DNA from 2 places in the Rothia sp. HMSC076D04 genome. Region 2 is predicted to be linked to the other one. Evidence: riboswitches for the same ligand, from Rfam matches in the RefSeq annotation. Region 2 holds a riboswitch; the other holds the start of a gene.
What was found. Region 2 has a riboswitch for thiamine pyrophosphate ahead of HMPREF2980_RS09100 (ECF transporter S component). Riboswitches for the same ligand answer to the same signal wherever they lie in the genome.
Positions count from the first base shown of each region.

Region 1: linked by a shared signal. The riboswitch ahead of HMPREF2980_RS03720 (bifunctional hydroxymethylpyrimidine kinase/phosphomethylpyrimidine kinase) and the one ahead of HMPREF2980_RS09100 (ECF transporter S component) in region 2 are both predicted to bind thiamine pyrophosphate.

Region 1 covers NZ_KV817365.1:334,683-341,279, reverse strand. The annotation lists gene HMPREF2980_RS03740 (transposase) at 1-480, shown strand, start outside; gene HMPREF2980_RS03735 (slipin family protein) at 779-1,552, shown strand; gene HMPREF2980_RS03730 (DUF1275 family protein) at 1,667-2,134, shown strand; gene HMPREF2980_RS03720 (bifunctional hydroxymethylpyrimidine kinase/phosphomethylpyrimidine kinase) at 2,949-4,724, opposite strand; TPP riboswitch at 4,716-4,914, opposite strand; gene HMPREF2980_RS03715 (ABC transporter ATP-binding protein) at 5,135-6,597, opposite strand, start outside.
Region 2 covers NZ_KV817374.1:307,023-313,619, forward strand. The annotation lists gene HMPREF2980_RS09080 (multidrug effflux MFS transporter) at 1-1,005, shown strand, start outside; gene HMPREF2980_RS09085 (aminotransferase class IV) at 1,266-2,168, opposite strand; gene HMPREF2980_RS09090 (energy-coupling factor transporter transmembrane component T family protein) at 2,545-3,342, opposite strand; gene HMPREF2980_RS09095 (ABC transporter ATP-binding protein) at 3,339-4,967, opposite strand; gene HMPREF2980_RS09100 (ECF transporter S component) at 5,050-5,694, opposite strand; TPP riboswitch at 5,753-5,853, opposite strand; gene HMPREF2980_RS09105 (DUF4235 domain-containing protein) at 6,121-6,354, shown strand; gene HMPREF2980_RS09110 (MFS transporter) at 6,515-6,597, shown strand, end outside.

The sequences.
Region 1 (6,597 bases), on a different contig from region 2:
GGGCTGGCGGTTGCTGTCTCGCTGCTGGGCGTGGTCATCCTGATTGGTGCCGCCATCGTCTGGCACTCCCCGCTGGAGCTTCTGGTGGAGGGTGCCGCCGCGGTGGTCTGCCTGTCGCTGACCTACCCGCTGGCTGTGAAGCTCATGCGTTCCCCCGCGAACTTCGAGAACGATCCGAAGCATATTCACGCATCCACCGCTGACGAATCGGTGAACGTGAAGATGGACCGTTTCGCGGCAAAGTGGGGTGGCGTGTCGAATGAGCGTAAGCGCCGTACCGAGCAGACCCGCAAGCAGATGATTGCGGATGCAACCCTGCCGGTTCGTACCTCTGTCCTCGACCCGGACCGCCCCGCATGGAGCGGTACCGGCACCTCGGTGAAGCGACTGCACAAGACCACGAACGAGGTCCTGCAGGAGCAGAACCTGGCTGAGGTTGAGGCGGCTGAAAAGCTGGCAGAGCAGATGGCGAAGAAGTAGCGCTGCACAAGTTTTTCCGTTCCGGCGGCTGACCGGCTGGCTGGTCCCGTCTGTTAGCTTCGGCGGCTACCCTGCGTGGAATTCTCTTTTATTCCTCTTGTGAGGTTTCCATGCGGGGTACCGCCGAGGCGCCGACCCGCCGCGACGTGCGCCGGGACGGAAAATTCCCCTCCCAAACTCCCCACACAGCCCGGTACCGGGCAACACCCACTACCTACACCCTTACTACCTGCACCGTACGAGGCGCGGGCAGGTGGGCACACATACCGTCCTCCCCCAATACTTGTGAAGGAAAACCATGGATCCCGTCACTCTGGCAACTATCCTCATCCCAGTTGCCGTCATTGTTCTTTTTATTCTGATTCGTATGTTCCGCGTCATCCCCGAATACGAGCGTGGCATCTCCTTCCGTTTCGGCCACCTGCGTTCGGAGCTGAAGCCCGGCCTGAACGTCGTATTCCCCCTGGTTGATTCCCTGCAGCGCGTTGACATGCGTGTTATCACCCTGACCATTCCCCCGCAGGAAGTCATCACTAAGGACAACGTTCCCGCCCGCGTGAACGCCGTGGTCCTCTTCCGCGTGACCAACGCCAAGAATGCCGTGCTTGAGGTCGAGAACTACCCCATTGCCACCAGCCAGATTGCGCAGACCACCCTGCGTTCTCTGCTCGGCCGCGTTGACCTGGACACCCTGCTCGCACACCGCGAAGACCTGAACGAGGACCTGCGCTCCATCATCGGCTCCCGCACCGAGCCGTGGGGTATTCAGGTGGAGCTCGTCGAAATTAAGGACGTTGAGATTCCCGAGGCTATGCAGCGCGCCATGGCTCGCGAGGCTGAGGCTGAGCGTGAGCGCCGCGCAAAGATCATTTCGGCACGCGGTGAGCTGGAGGCCTCCAGCGAGCTGAAGGAAGCATCCGACATTCTGAGCCAGTCCCCCGCCTCCCTGCAGCTGCGTTACCTGCAGACCCTGCTGGAGCTGGGTGCCGACCAGAACTCGACCGTGGTCTTCCCGCTGCCCATGGACGTGATCGGTCCGCTTGTGGGTGCGCTCAAGGGTGAAAGCAAGTAGACTGTAGACCTTGCATCTTCTGAGGCACCTACGTGCCTATCGCAAAAACCTCGAGTACCATAGGTGCTCGAGGTTTTTGCATGCCCGGATCTTTTTTCACCACCGAGGACCACGATGACTGCCCGCTTTGCACTTTTTCTTTCCAGGATTCCAACTCCGCGCCGCTACGGGCGGATTATGGCGCTTCTCTTAGCATCCCTGGGTGGAGCGGTAGATGTTTTCTCTCATATTCATTACAAAGCTTTGGTTGCCACGCAGACCGGTAATTTTATCCTTCTCATTGCTGATATGAGTCACAGTTCGCAGCACGCTATTCACCTGCGTTGGCTCTCAGTGATTTTCTTTAGCCTGGGGTACCTGGGCGGTCATCTTCTGCACGATCTTTTGGGGCAGAGGGCACACCTGAAACACTGGCGTATTTTTACTCTGGTGCCCTTCCTCCTCGTCTGTTTTGTGACTCCTCTGATTCACCGGGTGAGCGAGCACGGGGTTCAGGTGGGGGCGTTAGCGTTCACTATTGGCCTGCTCATTCATGCACTTGCAGACACCCGTATTGGTGAGAACCGTTTTCCCTGTTTATGACCAGCGGAAATTGGCGCAAAATGTTAAGCGCCTGGTACACGGCCGGTGCCCTCTATACCCGTGCTATAGCTAATGCTTGCAGCACCCGGAGGGAGCGTGTTGTTAGAAGGCGTGTTGAGGCTCGTCACCCGTCAGCGGATACCTCCCCCGCCCTGCCTGAGGACGAAGGACGCCGCACCCGCAGACGTGCTCTGATGACGGCTTTAGATTACTCCCTGGTGGTCGGGGGATTTGTCGCCGGTGTGATTGCGATGGCTCTCCTAGATCATCTGGTAGGTAGTATCTCTCTGTGGTTTGTCGGGTGTTTGGCAGTTGGAGCGTTCTGGGTGGGGTTCCGGGCCGAGAAAAATGAAGATGCGGATAACGAAGCTGAGGCTCAGAGCTAATCCAGCTCCCCTTCCCTGATGTACTAGCCTGATGCACTAGCCGCGGCGGCTGATTCGCAATGGTTAGACATATAGAAATATCCCGTGCAGATGAGAGTATCTGCACGGGATATTTCTATGCCGAACATTCTTCGCGAAAGCGAGAAGGAAGGCGTTTGGCCCGCCGCGGGGGTTGGATGAGGTGGTTGCGACGGGCCAAACTGGTCGGTTACACGCCGTAGAGGTGCGGGCGCGGCAGGTACATCAGCCAGTTGGGTGAGGGCCGGAATCCTGCCGCAAACGGTTTTCACCGACGCCTTAAGCATAACCGGCAAGGCTCCCGAACCTGCGGTAGCTTGAGTGAAGCATCAATCACCCATCTCACGCCATGCCGGGGCGGTATTCAGCCCAAAAATCGGCGCCTATCATCTAGCGCAGCGCCCGGCAAACTAACGCAATGCTCGGTGCGCCTGATCAAAGAACTCACGCTCATACACGCACGCCGACAGGTACGCCCGCGCCGCACGCACACGCTGAGCCGGTGAAGCCGCCTCAAACGCACGCTCCACCTCCGCGAGGCTACGCGCCACCTCCGCGGCAAACTCTTCGCCACCGTACATGCTCAACCACTCCGCGTACGGGTGGTCCGCGTGATTCTGCGAGGAGAGCACAGCACCCACCTCTTCGTACAACCAGTAGCAGGGCAAGATAGCGGCGGCACCGACCACGTAATCATCACCGGCGGCGGAGGCACGCAGGAAATTCGTGTACCCCATCGTAATCGGCGAGGGTCCACCCAGACGCGCACGGTTCGCCAGCCAGCCCTCGTGCAGCTGCGATTCGGCGGCAATCGCCTCATGCGCACCGGCAGCCCAGTGCACCTGCGCCTCAGCGGTATCAGCACGCGCCGAGAGAGTCGCGAGCGCACGCGAATAATCACGCAGGTAGAGGGCGTCCTGGTCCAGGTAGAAGGCGAACAGGTCCTCGTCGAGGGTTCCGTCACCGAGGGCACGCACGAAGGGCAGGTCCAGGATCTGGTGCCAGGTTTCGCCACCGGCTGCCCAGAGGGCGGCGGTCCAGGGACCGGCGGGCTTTACGACGGCTTCACCGGCAGGTACGGGGCTGACCGGCAGCAGACGTTCCGGACTGGTGCCGTCCAGAGTATTGCCCTCAGAGTCGGTGGTGGCGAGCAGGTGATGCCACGGGTACGCGGAGGCGGCAGCCTCCAGACGGCGGGCACGGGCGGCGTGGTCCACCGGGCCGTGGCCCTCACCGGAGCCGACCTGCAGACCGGCACCTGCGGCGATGGATTCGTGGAGCCAGCGGGTGCTCCACTGCAGGGCGCGGTGGGTGTCTTCGCTGGTCAGAACGCTCTGCTGGCCTGCGGCGTGTCCTGCGACTTCGGCGTGCTGGAGCAGCTCCACTCCCAGGCGGGTTGCCAGCGATGAGGACAGGGAGCATCCGGTGCCGTGCGTATTGCGGCTGTCCAGGCGCGGGGTGCGCACGTGCGCGCAGGTGCCGTCCGGGAAGACCGCGGTGTTACCGGCGTCCTGACCGCACAGGTGGCCGCCCTTCACAATCACGGTGGTTCCGGTCGCCGCCGCAAGGTTCGCCGCCTGCTCGTGCGCCTCATCGAAAGTCTGGGCGGGCTCCTTCTCACAGAGCACGGCGAGCTCCGGAATGTTCGGGGTAATCACATTCACGAGCGGCACGAGGTCGCGTAGCGCCTGCTCCGCTTCAGCCTGCAGCAGGCGGTCACCGCTGGAGGCAATCATGACCGGGTCGAGCACGACCACGGGCACGGGGTGCTCGCTCAGCCAGGTGCGGACGGTACGAATCGTGTCCGCGTCGCCGAGCATGCCGATTTTCACGGCGTCAACCGTGACGTCATCAAAAACGGCGGCAAGCTGCGCGGTCAAAAATTCCAGGGGCGGGGTGAATACTTCACGAACCCCGCACGTGTTCTGGGCGACCAGTGAGGTGGTCACGCACATGCCGTAACCGCCGGATGCGGCAATGGACTTGAGGTCCGCCTGGATACCCGCACCGCCGGAGGGGTCGGTTCCAGCAATGGAGAGAACCCTCGGCACCCGAGCTGCCTGAGGTACCTGAGCTGTCTGCGGTGCCCGGGGGGTTCCGGAGGCGCTCGCGCCGGGTGCAGGGTTGGAGAGGGTCGAGGGGTTGGAGGTGGGTGCGCACGAGGGCGCGGTAGGCTGCTCTGCCATGATCGATAATCCCTTCGCTAGTTCGAACTAGAGCAGGTTCAATGGGTGATTCTCTCAGCCTTGAGTGTTATTACGCCGTTTCGTGCGCCCGCTGTGCTGTAGCTCTTCGCTGTGCCGTAGCCCTTCGTTGGGCGGTCAGTTGGGCGGGTTAGCGGGTCGCGGGCGTCTCAAGGCACCCCATATCGCTCTGCCAGGTTATCACAACGATTCTCAGTAGCTGAAAGTTTTGCGGGTGACAAGTGAATCTCTCCGAAATTTTCGTTTGAGCATTGCGGTACTGCACCACCATTCCGGCTCAGGTTTTCCAGCGCAGGCTTCAGCACCCCCCCCAGAACTCGCCCGTTAAAAGGCAATGCCCGGCACCGCTTTAGACGGTACCGGGCACTATCAGCCGGGCTTATCCTCAGAGCTTAGGTCAGGGCGAAAATCTCTGCCGGTGAACCCTCCGCAATGATCCTACCCTCGTGCAGCAGGACCGCGCGGTCAGCCAGCGAGGCGATACGCGCATCGTGCGAAATGATCAGCACCGCACGGTTCGCCAGCACGGCGCTCAGGGACTCGGTTGCGTCCGCGAGCTCCAGCTGGGTGGTGGACTCGTCCAGAATCACGGCGTGCGGGTCAGCAAGCACAATACGTGCCAGCGCCAGCTGCTGAATCTGGTCGCGGGTCAGCGGCGAATCCGCGCCGCTCACGACAGTATCCATGCCCTGCGGCAGGTCGCGCCACCAGCGGGCACCGATAGCGTCCAGTGCCTCGCCCATCTGCTCGACGGTTGCATCCGGCACGACCACCGTAAAGTTATCGGCGAGAGTACCGAAGAAGACGTGCGCTTCCTGGGTGCAGACCAGCAGGCGCGGGCGGCCATCGGCGGCGGCATCGGTCGGGAAGTCGCCGTGACCGACCGGGCGGCCCATCACGGTGATGGTGCCTTCCAGGGCGGTCAGCGAACCACCAATCAGACGAGCCAGGGTGGTCTTACCCGAACCGGAACGACCCACCAGGGCAAGTGCCTCACCGCGGCGAATCTTCAGGTTGATACCTTCCAGAACGAGGGCGTCCGGCGAGTAGCCGTAGGAGACGTCGGTGCAGTCAATGGCGTACTCCGGGTTCTTCACGGCTTCATCAGATACGGCGGCGAACGCTTCGGCACGGTGCTGTGCACGCGCCTCACGCTGCTTCTTCGCCAGGGAGACCACACCGAACACACGACCCATGTTCACCAGCATGATGCGCAGGCTGCTGACGTGGTGGTTCAGCATGTCGGCGAGGACTCGCAGGCTGAAAACCATGACCGAGGCGGTCGCCACGGCGCCCCAGCTTGCCCAGCCGAGAGCCACGCAGGCGGCACCCCAGAGCATACACAGAATCGTGGGGATCCAGGCGTTGATAGCGTCCACGGTGAAGTACAGCTGGCGGATGCGCACCATGCCCAGCTGCGCGGCGAACTGGCGCTTGTTCTCACCGGCGAAGGCGTCTTCGCGGGCGGTGTGAACGCCCAGCTCACGGATCGTGGAGGTGCCGCGAATGTTCTCGGTCAGCACACTGTTGAGGTCACTCACGCGCTCCTGGGCGGTCTGGTTGCGTGCCGCCATGAGCGGCAGCATCTTCGACATGATGAGGGCAAGACCGGCAATCATGGGTAGCATGATCAGACCCATTGCCGGGCTCACGAACGCCAGGGAGAGCGTGGAGATAATGAAGTACAGCAGCACGTAAATCGCGCCGAGCAGGTCCTCACTGACGGATTTTGCTGCCGAGGAGAGGTCGTCGGTCACGCGGGTGAGCAGGTCACCGCTACCGGCTTCTTCCACGGTGCGTGCGTCCAGGTCGAGGGTGCCGTCGAGGGTGTCCTGGTTGGCGTCACGGGTGACGA
Region 2 (6,597 bases):
GTGGTTTGTTTTATGGCGACGGTGGCGTGTGGTTTCGCGCCGAATATTGAGCTGCTGATTTTTGCGCGTTTCATGATGGGCTTCACCGGTTCGATTGGTGCGGTGCTGGCGCGTTCTATCGTGGCTGATACGACTGAGGGTCTGGCGACCGCTAAGCTCATGGGCGTCATGATGATGATTAACGGTTTCGCGCCGGTGCTTGCGCCGCTGTTTGGTGGTTGGGTGCTGTCGTGGGGTAACTGGCGCGATATTTTCCATGTGCTTGGCGTGATTACCGCGATCATGATGCTCGGCGTGATCTTCGTGATTAAGGAGACCCTGCCGGTGGAGGAACGCTACCAGGGCACCGCCCTGAGCGTGTACTCGGAGCTGCCGAAGGTCTTCAAGATTCGCCGCTACCTGGGTTTCATGCTGACGATGTGCTTCGCGTTTGGTGCGCTGTTCTCGTATATTTCCGGTTCGACGTTTGTGTTGCAGAAGATTCTGGGCTTGTCCGAGACTGAGTTCACTATCGTGTTCGGTGTGAACTCGATTGGCATTGTGCTGTTCAGTGCGATTGCGACGAAGCTGGTGGGCCGTGTGGCGCAGCGCCGCATTGTGAATGTTGGCGTGGTGAGTCTGCTGGTGGTGTCTTCGCTGCTGGTGGTTAGCTTCCTTATCGGTATCTCGCTGGTGCCGACGCTGGTTCTGCTGTTCCTGCTGACCAGTTCGTGCGGCCTGATTTTTGGTAATGCTTCGGCGTTGGCGTTGAACGAGGCGCGCCACATGGCAGGTAGTGCGTCGGCGGTGATGGGTACGATTCAGGCTCTGCTGGGTGCGTTGGCGGCGCCGCTGGTGTCGTTTGCTGGTGAGCATGAGTACCTGCCGATGGGCTTCTCCATTCTGGGTTTCGCGGTCCTGACGGCGCTGGTGCTGTGGACTACGCCGCGTAAGGATTCGGACTACTCGGCTGACGGTAAGAGCCACGGCGCTGGTGAAGGTCAGGGTGCTCCGGCGGGCCACTAACCTGTTGTTTTTTGTGTAGCTAAAGCCCCGGATGGGCGACCCGCTAAGGGTTGCGCGTCTGGGGCTTTGCTGTATTTGCTGTAGCAGTTAGGGAGGCGCCCGTACTCTTCCTTCGCTCCTACAGGGGCACCCGCCCTCGCTTCGCTTCGGGCACCCTGATGTCGCTTCAGGAAGGTACACGCACCTCCTGCCCTTGACCATAGACAGCACAAAGGGACGGTATTATCCTCGCTCGGATAATACCGTCCCTTTTTACGCGTTTAGCTCTGTTGCGCCAGGTAGTTCAACAGGGTCGCGGTCAGCTCCGGGTCATGCGCCAGTGCCGTGCCGTTCAGGTGGGTCACCGGCGCAATCAGACGCACCGACGACGCCAACCACACGCCGTCCGACTCGAACAAATCCTGCGGGTAGAGCGGTCCGAAGCCCAGCTCCCAGCCGGCCTGGCGTGCCGCCTCGAACACCGCACCCTGCGTGGTACCGGGCAGGATGCCGTGGCTCGGCTCGGGCGTGTACAGCACCTTCTTGCCGTCCTCAATCTTGGCGACCAGCACCGAAGAAGTGGCGCCCTCAAGCACGCGACGCTCGTCGGTGATGAAGATAGCGTCATCCGCGCCGCGCTCCTGCACGTATCGCAGGACCGCCATGTTCACCGCGTAGGAGAGGGTCTTCGCACCCGCCAGCAGCCACGGGTAGGCGCTGTTGTCCATCGGCTCGTGGCCGCGCGGCAGCAGCATCGCCTTCACGCCCTCGGTGCGGCGCTTCACGATGGATGCGGGCACCGGCGACGCCATAATCAGCGTGTACGGGCCCGGCTGCATGGAGGTCACCGCCTGGGTGGGGCCGCGCGAAATAATAATCTTCACGATATGCTCTTCGCCCAGCGCAGTCTCGGCACCGGCGGTCGCCTCACGCATGAGGCGCTCCACCGCCGAACGCAGAATCTCGGGTTCCGGGTCGGGCAGATCCAGCATGCGCGCCGACGACTCGAGGCGGGACAGGTGCATGCCGAGCTTACGCACGCGACGGTTGACGGACAGCATGGTCTCGAAGACGCCGTCGCCGCGGGTGAAGCCCTGATCATCAACGCTGATGAGGGGCACGGACGGGTCAACGAAGATGCCCTGCGGGTTCTGCTCGTTCAGAAGAATTACGGTACTAGACATAGTCTTATTGTACGTTCGCGGCCAGACCATAGGCAGGAGGCGTCTGTACCTTCCTGAAGCGACATCAGGGTGCCCGAGCTCTGCGAGGGCGGGTGCCCCTGTAGGAGCGAAGGAAGAGTGCGGGCGCCCTCTACTCATGTCCCAAGTGGGGCTAGGCGCGGAGGAAATATGTGGTACCCCTCCTCCCTGTAGGAGCGAAGGAAGAGTGCGAGCACCTACGTATCCCAGCGTGGGAAGACGGTATCGCCCGTAGTGACATCAGGGTGTCCGAAGCGAAGCGAGGACGGGTCCCCTGTAGGAACGAGGGTGTATACCGCTTCCCAAGCAGAGCTACGAAAACGGAACCAGAAACGGAACAAACTACAGCAAGAGCAAACTAGCCCCAGAGGAACTGGATTGTACCCGCCGCAATAGATGCACCGTACGCAACAGCGATAATGACGGCGGCGGCAATGCTCACGTGCACATCACGCGGCGAATAGGACGGCACACGAGCCCAGGTGCGTTCGCCTGCGCCGAAGCCGCGCGCCTCCATGGTGATGGCGAGGCGGGAGCCGCGGCGGATAGCCTGCACGAGCAGGGCGAAGCTTTGCCCGCCGAAGGTTTGTGCACGTCCAGCGAGGGATTGGCCTGCGCCGAGTCCGCGGGCGCGTCGTGCCTGGCCGAGGGCGTTCCATTCGGCGAAGAGGATGCCGACGAGGCGCAGGGCGGCGACGGTGGCAAGCACGAACCGGGAGGGCAATTTGAAGGTTTGTGCGAGGGAGTCGCCGAGGTCGGTCGGGTCGGTGGTGAGTACGAATGCGAGGGTGGGTAGGACCATGGCGAGGGAGCGGATCATCATGGCTGCGCCGACGGCGGCGGAGTCGGTGGTGATGCTGTTGAAGCCGAGGTCGAGGATGGTGGTGCCGCTTTTGGCGCTGAGCATGGCGACGGACCAGCCGGTGGTGATGACGGCGATGAGGATGGGCCAGAAGCGGGCGAGGACGTTGACGGGTCGGAATCCGACGAGGATGAATCCGAGCAGTTCGAGGGCGAAGAGGATTCCGGAGGTGAGGGGGTCGCGCACGATGAGTGCGGCGATGATGAGGGTGAAGGAGACGATGAGTTTTACGCCGGCGTTGAGGTTGCTGAAGTAGCTGGTTCGGTCGATGGTGCCGAAGAAGTCGGTGTTCATGCGTTCTCCTTTCCGGGGGTTGTGGTGGCTTCGAAGGTGATGTGGTTGCCGCCGAGTGCGGCGGTGTAGTCTTCGTCGTGGGTGATGGAGATGACGGCGGTGCCGCCTGCGAGGAGTTCGCGGATGAGGTCGACGAGTTCTGCCCAGGTGCGTGCGTCTTGGCCGAAGGTGGGCTCATCGAGAATGAGTATTCTCGGTGCGGTGGCGAGCGCGGAGGCGACGGAGAGCCTGCGTTTTTCGCCGCCGGAGAGGGTGAAGGGGTTGGCGTCGAGTAGGTGGTTGAGGCGTAGGTGGGCCGCGAGTTCGTTGGTGCGGGCTGCGAGGTCGTCTTCGTTGAGGGGTTCGCGGGTGAGCGCGGCGAGTCGGCGGGGGCCGAGTTCGAGTTCTTCGCGTACGGTTCCGCGGATGAATTGGTATTCGGGTTCTTGGAAGACGTAGCCGATGCGGCTGAGCATTTGGGCGGGGGTCCAGGTGGGCACGTCCCAGTGGGCGCGCTCGCCGCCGTGGTTGCCGCCGTGGTTACCGTCGTAATTACGGAGCGCGTCGGTGGCGGTGAGGGTGCCGTTGGGTGCGGTGAGGAGCCCTGCGAGGGTGAGGGCTAGGGTTGATTTGCCGGCGCCGTTGGGTCCGAGCACGCTGAGGTGTTCGCCGGCGTGCAGGGTGAGGTTGATGCCGCTGCGCAGTACGGGCAGGTCGGTGGGTGCGGGTGCGGGGGTGTCGCCGAGGCGTTTGATGGTGCGTCGGCGTGCGCGTCGTTGTTTGGGGGTGGGTTGTGCGCGGGTGATGCTGAGGTTTTCGGCGCGGAGTAGCGCTTCGCCGCCCTCGTTTTCACCGCCCGCAATATTACCGGTCTGCGGCGCACGCGGCACGTAGTTGGGTACCCACACGCCTGCGTCGATGAGTTCTCGGCGGGCTTCGGTGAGTACGGTGTCGGGTGCGCCGTCGTGGGTGATGGTGCCGCCTTCGCCGAGCACGATAATGCGGTCCATGTGCGGCGCCCAGATGCTCACGCGGTGTTCTACGACGAGCAGGGTCGCTCCGGTGGCTTGCGCGGCGGCAAGGATGCTGTCGCGTACTTCCTGCACGCCGGAGGGGTCGAGGTTGGCGGTGGGTTCGTCGAGGATCATGGCGCCGGGGTGCATCGAGAGGATGCCCGCCAGGCCGAGGCGCTGCTTCTGCCCGCCGGACAGCGCGCTGCTGGGGTGGTCGAGGGGCAGGTCGTTGAGCCCTACGGCGGTGAGGGCTTCGGTGACGCGGCCCCAGATTTCTTCGCGGGGTACGCGCAGGTTTTCGGGGCCGAACGCGACGTCGTTGCCGACGGTTGCCATGACGATGGAGGATTCGGGGTCCTGCTGCATCATGCCGGCGGTGCCGCGTGCTTCGGCAGGGGCTTGCCCGTTGATGGTGATGGTGCCGCCGGCGGATTCGCCGTCATCATCGTGGAGCACACCGGCGATGGCGTGCAGGAGCGTCGATTTGCCGGCGCCGGAGGTGCCCAGTAGCAGGACTTTTTCACCGGGGTTGATGGTGAGGTTGAGTCCGCTGATGACGGGTTCTGGGCGTCCGGGGTGGTGCCAGCTGAAGTTGTTGAGCTCGATGCGCGCCCCGCGCGGTGTTGCTTCCATAATGGTTCCTTAGCCTTGTGGCTGCTGAGTGTGCCGAGTGGTGACTCGTTGTGAGTGACTAGGGGTGTCTAGTTGCTGGTGATTAGCGGCGGGTCTTGCCGGATGCCAGCGAGGAGAGCACACCGGTCTTGGCGAGGTTCTGCACGAGAATCCATGCGAGGAAGCCTGCGATGATTGCACCGGAGATGACGGCGCACGCTACGTAGATGATTGCCTTGACCGGTTCCATGTCGGGGTAGTAGATGAAGATTTCGTTAACGCCCATGAACAGGCCGCTGAGCGCGCCGGCGAAGACTGCTACGAATGCGTCCCAGCGACGGTAGCGGAAGATTGCGAAGGCGATTTCAGCGCCGATGCCCTGGAAGAAGCCTGCGATCAGGATTTCGCCGCTCCACGCGCCGCCGGTGAAGAGTACGGAGATGAATGCTGCGACGATTTCGCCGAAGAGTGCCGCACCGGGCTTGCGGATGAGCAGGCCGCCGAGGGTGCCGCCAAGCAGCCATGCGCCGGCGACGATGGGGCGGAATTCGGGTGCTGCTACGAGTGCGGTTTTCGCGGCGGGGCCGACTGCGATGTCCCAGATCCAGAAGATGACGGCGCAGGCTACTGCGATGACTGCGGCGATAACGATTTCGTTGACTCGCCAGCGCAGGTTCGGCTTCTTCGTTTCTGCCTGGGTAGATGCCTGGCTAGATGCCTTGGAGGCGGGGGTTACGTTCTGCGACATTGGTGGTCCTTCCTTCGTTGGAAGGGGAATGTCCTCGCCCTCTGAATGGACGAGGGCATTGAGAAGAAATTCGACTCCCTACACCGGTACTAACCGGATCAGGTTCGAGGGTCTGCTTAGCACTCTCAGCGCCTCGGTGGCGCTCCCCTGTCGTTGTGGGGTTCCTTGTCCGTACCGTTGTGGTGCGGGTGGAAGCCCAGGTTCGATTGTAGGCGTGTCTGGCTGTTCGTGCCAATTTGCCGCTTTTTGTTTTCTTCTTCTGCCCACATTACAGAATTGCACGGTGTACAATTTTGGGACGGAGCGGCTCCAAGGCGGCACGAACGCCTTAAACCCTATACGCTAGGGAGTGGCGCTCTTTTCTCACCCAACCCCGAAGGGGTTCACGGGCAGGACGCCGCATCGTATACAGCTAAGGAGATACACATGAACCCCGTCGCTAAGCTTGCCATTGCGGGTATCAACATGGGCGCTACTGCCCTGGTTGGTAAGGGTCTGGGCGCAGCCTGGACCAAGGCTACCGGCAACCAGCCTCCCGCCATTTCCCACGACTCTGAAGACACCCTGCGTCAGGTCATCCTCTGGACCGTTCTGACCTCCGTCGTGGGTGCTGTGGTGAGCTTCGGTATTGCTCGCCTGCAGCGTCGTTTCTTCAACTAAGGCTTTGCGCCTTCCGCGCGAAAGTTCATGAACTAGGCGGTACGTATCTCCACTCGGTACGTACCGCCTGGTGTTCCCTCTTCAGCACGCCCGCTCTACTTCAGCAGGTTTCACGCCGCCGCTACGCTGAAGCGCCACCTCGGCATCCGAAAGCACAACTATGACTATTTCTTCTCCCCGCCGTAAGACGAAGGCTCCGCGTAGGGTCGTTGACCACGCGAACAGCCGCCGTTCGGTCGCGTC